2 linked regions of the Sinorhizobium sp. BG8 genome follow. The protein of the gene in region 2 binds, or shares a complex with, the protein of the main gene of each other region. Links are inferred from orthologs where the notes say so. Each region holds a gene or a part of one and is shown on either strand. Other genes may lie near its edges. The genes, in order: dnaN and F3Y30_RS04135.

Evidence for each region.
Region 1: the proteins of F3Y30_RS04135 (region 2) and dnaN are in contact, whole or in part, in a cryo-EM structure (PDB 8GIZ), measured with the Escherichia coli proteins. The link is inferred for Sinorhizobium sp. BG8 from one-to-one orthologs.

What each region holds. Positions count from the first base shown.
Region 1 is NZ_CP044011.1:1,070,295-1,073,520, forward strand. What follows is about bases 134-3,041. They hold dnaN (DNA polymerase III subunit beta), read right to left. Parts: upstream 2,193-3,041; coding sequence 1,074-2,192; downstream 134-1,073. Other genes in these bases: F3Y30_RS26575 (hypothetical protein), read left to right, coding at 2,191-2,325. Also shown: pyrF (orotidine-5'-phosphate decarboxylase), read right to left, coding at 1-79. UniProt on the Escherichia coli protein: Confers DNA tethering and processivity to DNA polymerases and other proteins. Acts as a clamp, forming a ring around DNA (a reaction catalyzed by the clamp-loading complex) which diffuses in an ATP-independent manner freely and bidirectionally along dsDNA.
Region 2 is NZ_CP044011.1:904,164-907,373, reverse strand. The notes cover bases 215-3,106. They hold F3Y30_RS04135 (DNA polymerase III subunit gamma/tau), read right to left. Parts: upstream 2,661-3,106; coding sequence 768-2,660; downstream 215-767. Other genes in these bases: F3Y30_RS04125 (HIT family protein), read left to right, coding at 2,922-3,106; F3Y30_RS04140 (YbaB/EbfC family nucleoid-associated protein), read right to left, coding at 413-736; F3Y30_RS04145 (patatin-like phospholipase family protein), read left to right, coding at 215-412. Also shown: more of F3Y30_RS04145, read left to right, coding at 1-214; more of F3Y30_RS04125, read left to right, coding at 3,107-3,210. UniProt on the Escherichia coli protein: Part of the beta sliding clamp loading complex, which hydrolyzes ATP to load the beta clamp onto primed DNA to form the DNA replication pre-initiation complex.

The sequences.
Region 1 (3,226 bases), 170 kb from region 2 along the record:
CCAGGGCGGTCACCCTGGCTTCAGCCTCCGCGACCGTCGGCACGTCGAGGCCGACGATCAGGCGATCCCGTGCGGTCATGCCAGTATCCTCTGCAGAATTCAATTGCCGTCCAGTCGCACGTGACACCGCGCTTCGCAAGCCGGGAAGTCAATATTCCCGGCTGATTGCCGTTCTGCGGCAGTAACCCAGGCTTGCTCAGTGCGGCCTGCGGTAGAGCCACAGCTGCGCCGGCGGAATGTTGCGCACGACGAAATCGAGGTGGCTGATCTGGTAGCGATCCGGCATGGCGACCACGGGAGACAGTGGCCCGTAGGAGATCTGCACGATGGGGCGCCCGGCGGGAATGCGGTCGAGAAGATCTTCGATCAGGCTGACCCGCTTGTGCTGGGGAAGTTCAGCAGCGGAACTGCGGAAATCACGCAATCGAACTGTTGGCCGGCTTTCGCTCCGAGGGTCTTCGAAAGATCGAAGGCATCGCCGTTAATGAAATTGACGCCGGGGAAACGGGTGAGAAGGTGCTGATAGAATTCGGTGGAATATTCGACGGAGAAGAGCTTTTCGGGAGAAAGGCCCGTCTCCAGGATCGCCTTGGTTATCACGCCGGTCCCCGGGCCGAGCTCCAGGACGGGCAAGTTCGAGCGCGGCTCGATGATGCTCGCCATCCTGCGGGCCGTGATGGAGGAGGTGGGCAACAGCGCGCCGACTGCCTTGGTATTGCTCATCCACCCTTTGAAGAAACGGATCTCCTCGTCGAATTTCTTCCCGATCCGTTCCTTGACCTTAACTCGAAAATTCATGTCATTCCCCAATCCGACTCGAAGCGCTCGATTTATTAATTGTTCCCGTCTGCGGCAAAAACAAGTCATTCTGCGCCACGGATGCGATTCACGAACAGCTGAAATGCGGCATCGGGCGATCCTCGCCGGTAAATGCGCGCGGTCGTTGTGCGCGTCGTCGCTGCACGTCCGCGCACACGGGTTCCCGTGGTGGGCGTGCGCAAACACCCCCACCTCCACGGCCGGGTCATCTTACCTGATTTCGAAAATTGCGAGCGGGTCGAAAACGACGTTCGTCAGACGCGCATCGGCATCAGCACGTAGAGCGCGTCGTCTCCCGCCAGATCTCGTACGAGCGTCGGCGAGCCGGGATCGGCCAGCATGAAGACCGCCTCGGAGCCGGAAAGCTGGGCAGTGATGTCGAGAAGGTACTTCGCATTGAAGCCGATTTCGAGCGGATCACTCTCGTAGCCTACGGGCAGTTCCTCAGTCGCGCTGCCGGAGTCGGGATTGTTGACGGTGAGCGTCATCTGGCCTTCCGCAAGGGCTAGTTTCACGGCGCGGCCGCGCTCGGATGAGATCGTGGAGACGCGGTCGACCGCCTGGGCGAAGGACTGGCAATCGATCTTCAGTTCCTTGTCGTTGTTCGCCGGGATGACGCGCTGGTAGTCCGGGAAGGTACCGTCGATCAGCTTCGACGTCATGACGATCGAACCGATGGTGAACCGGATCTTCGCGTCGGAAACTTCGACGGTCACCATCACGTCCGGGTTGTCGACAAGCTTCTGCAATTCGCCAACGGTCTTGCGCGGTATGATGATGCCGGGCATGCCTTCCGAGCCGGATGGCGCCTCGACGTCAGCACGCGCGAGACGGTGCCCGTCAGTCGCGACGGCGCGCAGCTTGAGCTGCCCGTCGCTTTCGATCGTGTGGATGAAGATGCCATTCAGATAGTACCGGGTCTCTTCGGTGGAGATGGCGAACTGCGTCCTGTCGATCAGCATCTTCAGGTCGGTCGCCTTGAGGCGGAAGGTGTGGGTGAAGCTTCCGGCGGTCAGATCCGGGAAGTCGGATTGCGGCAGGCACTGCAGTGAGAACTTGGACCGGCCGGAGGCGACAGTCATCGTCGAGCCGTCCGGGTTGGTCGCCAGCAGCACCTCGGCCCCGTCCGGGAGCTTGCGCACGATGTCGTAGAGAAGGTGGGCCGGCACTGTCGTCGCACCCGACTGTTCCACCTGGGCAGGCGTCGCTTCGGTTATTTCGAGATCGAGGTCGGTCGCCTTCATTTCCAGGCTTGCGCCGTCCGAACGCAGCAGGACGTTCGACAGGATCGGGATCGTGTTGCGCCGTTCCACCACGCGGTGAACATGGTTCAGCGACTTCAGAAGGTTGGACCGCTCGAGAGTAATGCGCATGGAATATACCGCTTTCGACCGCTGCCTGCCGGAAATCTTCGGACACGGCATATGCTCTGGGTTTCCGGCCGCAGCCGGAAAGATGTGGATGGGCAAAATGGCAGAAATTACTGTTGCATTGCAAGAGCCATGAACCTTTGCCGCTCATGAAAGTCCAGAATGGTGAAATGGCCGGGGCTTGCAGCGGTGCGACGCCTCCACCATAACGAAAAGCGTATCGCCCGAGCCAGGGCGAACGGAAGGAATTTCGATTGTCTGACCTCGAAACGAACGGTGACGGCGCTCTCGCAAGAGAGCGTACATTTCGCATCCATGATACGCCGGTGCGGGCGCGTCCACTCGAACCCGCGCTCTATCTGGTGGCGACGCCCATCGGCAACCTCGGCGACATCACGCTGCGGGCGCTCGAGACCCTTGCCGCTGCCGATGTGCTGGCTTGCGAGGATACCCGCGTTACTCGCGTTCTGCTCGACCGCTATGGGATCGTGAACCGGCCGTATTCCTACCACGAGCACAATGCCAACGAAGCAGGGCCCCGCCTGCTGGCGGCGCTTTCCGCCGGCAAGTCGGTCGCGCTCGTGTCCGACGCCGGTACGCCGCTCGTGTCCGATCCGGGATATCGGCTGGGCCAGTTGGCGCTCGAGAGCGGATATAAGGTCGTCCCGGTGCCGGGGGCATCCGCGCCTCTCGCTGCCCTGGTCGGATCGGGCCTGCCGAACGATGCCTTCCTGTTTGCCGGTTTCCTTCCGACGAAGGACAAGGCGCGCCGCGACCGACTGGCGGAGCTAACAGACATTCCGGCCACCCTCATCTTCTTCGAATCGCCGCATCGCATTGGCGCAACGCTCGCCGCAGCAGCCGACGTCCTCGGAGCCGGGCGCCCTGCCTGCGTGTGCCGCGAGCTCACCAAGACCTTCGAGGAGTTCCGCCGCGGGACGCTTGCCGAGCTCGCAGATCGCTATGGTGACGGGCATCCCGTGAAAGGGAGATCGTTCTCGTCGTCGCGCCGCCGGTACCCGGTGGACCGCCGGCCG
Region 2 (3,210 bases):
CGGCAAGGAAGCCGGAACGACGGTCATCAGCAATTTCAGCTTCAACGAGCACCGCTGGCGGCGCGCCATCACGGCGCTTCCGACGCTCGCGCAATCCCTCAAGCGAATGCAGGAACGCTTCGATGCCGAGGGCGGCCCCGTCGGAACGGCAGGATCACTCGAGCCCGGCGCATTCGCCTACGAGACCATTCTTTCCTCTTACACGCCGACCGGATTCGTCGATCTTTCCGGGGAAAGACGGGAGGCCTTGAGAACCTTCGCGGAAAAAGCGGCGGCAGCCGGTCATTCGGCGGGAGCGCCGGCAACGGATCCGGTCACGCGCCAGAAGGCCAATCTGCGCATTGCGGCAAGTATGGAAACAAGCGCGCGCGCGCCGAGCGCCCCACCGCCACCACCAGCACCGAACGGGTGATCAGAACGGCAGCTTGAAGCCGGGCGGGATCGGGAGACCGGCCGTCAGCGCCTTGGTCTTCTCGGCGGCCAGCGCTTCGGCCTTGTCCTTGGCATCCTTGTGGGCGGCGACGATCAGATCCTCGAGGATCTCGACATCATCTTCCTTGAAGAGCGAGGGGTCGACCTTCAAGCCCTTCAAATTGCCCTTCCCATCGAGCGTAACGGAGACGAGACCACCGCCGGACGTGCCGGAGACCTCCAGCGCAGCGATCTCCTCCTGCATCTTCTCCATCTTGGCCTGCATTTCCTTGACCTTGCCCATCATGCCCATGATGTCGCGCATCGGTCTCTCCTTCTCGTCGTTCTCGGGTTTTTCAGTATTCGATATCGTCGCCTGGGAGAATGTCGCCCTCGGCAGACTCGGCGGCGGCCGGCGCCTCCAGGGTCTCGACCTCCGCTTCCTGCACCTTGATGCGCACGTCGGTGATCTTCGCTCCGGGGAAGCGCTGGAGGATTGCCGCTACATCCGGATCCTGGCGCGCGTCTGCGACGCGATCCTCCTGTTCCTTGGCCTCCGCCTCGGCAAGCGTGAGGGAACCCGCCTCCCGCGACAGGATCACCATCCAGCGCGTACCAGTCCATTCCTCGAGCCTGCGCTGCAGATCGGCGACCAGTGATTTCGGCGCGTCGTCGCCGAGGTTGATCTCGAGCCGGCCCGGCTCCAGCCGGACGAGGCGCACGAAACCGCGCAACAGCGCGCGCAGTCGAATGTCGCGGTTCTTCGTGCAGAGATCCGCAATGTCATTAAGGGAAGCGACGGGCACCTTCGCGGCGGCTTGCGCGGCTGGAGCTTCCGCCGCGCGCGTCTCGATACGCCCGACCGTCTCGGGCTGCGGGGCTGCCTGGGGAACCGCGCGCAGCATCGTCGCCGCACTTCCGCCGGAGGGGCGGGCCGGGCCGGATTCGGAGGGGCGCGCGAGCGTCTGCGCCGGCATGGCAGCGCTTGGCTGCTGGACACTGCTCCCCGGGTAACCGGCGGCGGAAGGCCTCGGACCGTTTCCGCCGGCCGCATCGCCGTTCGCAAGCTCGGCGAGACGCCGTGCCGCATCTTCCGGCGACGGGAGGTTGGCCGCATGAGCAAGGCGAATGAGGACCATTTCGGCCGCGCCTGCAGGCCTGCTGGAGGACTCCGTCTCGGGAATCCCCTTCAACAGCATCTGCCACATGCGCGAGAGTGTGCTCACGGTTATGGAATTGGCGAACTCCAGTCCGCGTACCCGCTCGATTTCGCTCAGCGACTGATCGGTGACCGCTTCGGGCACATACTTCAGGCGGGTCACCAGGTGGGTGAAGTCGGCAAGATCGGTGAGCACCACGGGCGGGCTCGCACCCGCCTCGTACTGGGCGGAAAATTCGGCGAGCGCCGCGGCAGCGTCGCCCCTCACGATATGCTCGAAAAGATCGACGATCCGCGCTCGGTCCGCAAGGCCGAGCATTGAGCGAACCGCCTCAACCTCGACGGCGCCGCTCCCATGGGCGATTGCCTGGTCGAGAAGTGACAGGCCATCGCGCGCCGAGCCTTCCGCCGCACGGGCGATCATTGCCAGGGCGTCGGCATCCGCAGAGACACCTTCCTTGCCGAGGATGGTCGTGAACAGGCCAACCAGCTCGGACGCACCGATGCGGCGCAGGTCGAAGCGCTGGCATCGGGAAAGGACCGTGATGGGAACCTTCCTGATCTCGGTGGTGGCGAAGATGAACTTCACATGCTCCGGAGGCTCCTCGAGGGTCTTCAGGAGACCGTTGAAAGCCTGCGTCGAGAGCATGTGCACCTCGTCGACGATATAGACCTTGTAGCGCGCGGAGACTGGCCGGTAGCGAACCTGTTCGATGATCTCACGGATATCGTCGATGCCGGTGTGCGAGGCCGCGTCCATTTCGATCACATCGACGTGCCGGCCTTCCATGATGGCCTGGCAATGTTCGCCCGGTATCCTGAGGTCGATCGTCGGCTTGTCGATTTCGGCAGTCTTGTAATTGAGTGCGCGGGCGAGAATTCGCGCCGTCGTCGTCTTGCCGACACCGCGCACCCCGGTCAGCATGTAGGCCTGGGCGATGCGGCCGGTCTCGAACGCGTTCGTCAGCGTCCGCACCATCGGCTCCTGGCCGACCATGAGGTCCGAAAAATCCTTGGGTCGATATTTGCGCGCCAGCACGCGGTACGCGGCCGGCTTTTCCTGCTCTGGAGGAAGGGTATTGTCGGTCATCGCCCCTGCCGCTTGGCTATAAGTCTTGTCCAGACAGGACGGAAAAGGGTGGGAGGCTGGCACGATGACCCGTGCCTGGGCTCGTTAGGGCTGCTTCCTTCCGGACCTGACCCGGTTGGCGAGTGGCTCGTCCACCACCAACCTCCCGTACCCCATATCGGCAATATTGAACCCAATTGCAAGCCACGCCCTCAAAAAACTGTTGGAGCATCATCCGAACCCATGGCATGACTCTTGTCAAAGAAACTCCGGGAGCGAAACTTGACGGAATACCACCTCGACGAACGGCTTGCACGCGACAGCGATCTGGTGACCAAGATCGGCCTGTGCGAATTGCGGCTGATGAAGGACGGCCGGTGGCCCTGGCTCGTGCTCATTCCCCAACGCGGCGGCATCAGCGAAGTTTTCGAGCTGACGCCCCTGGACCAGACCATGCTCACTTTCGAGACGGCTCTCGTTGGCGAGGCCCTGAAGCGCGCGACCGGTGCGACGAAGATCAACGTCGCAGCGATTGGAAACATCGTGCGGCAGCTGCATGTGCACGTCATCG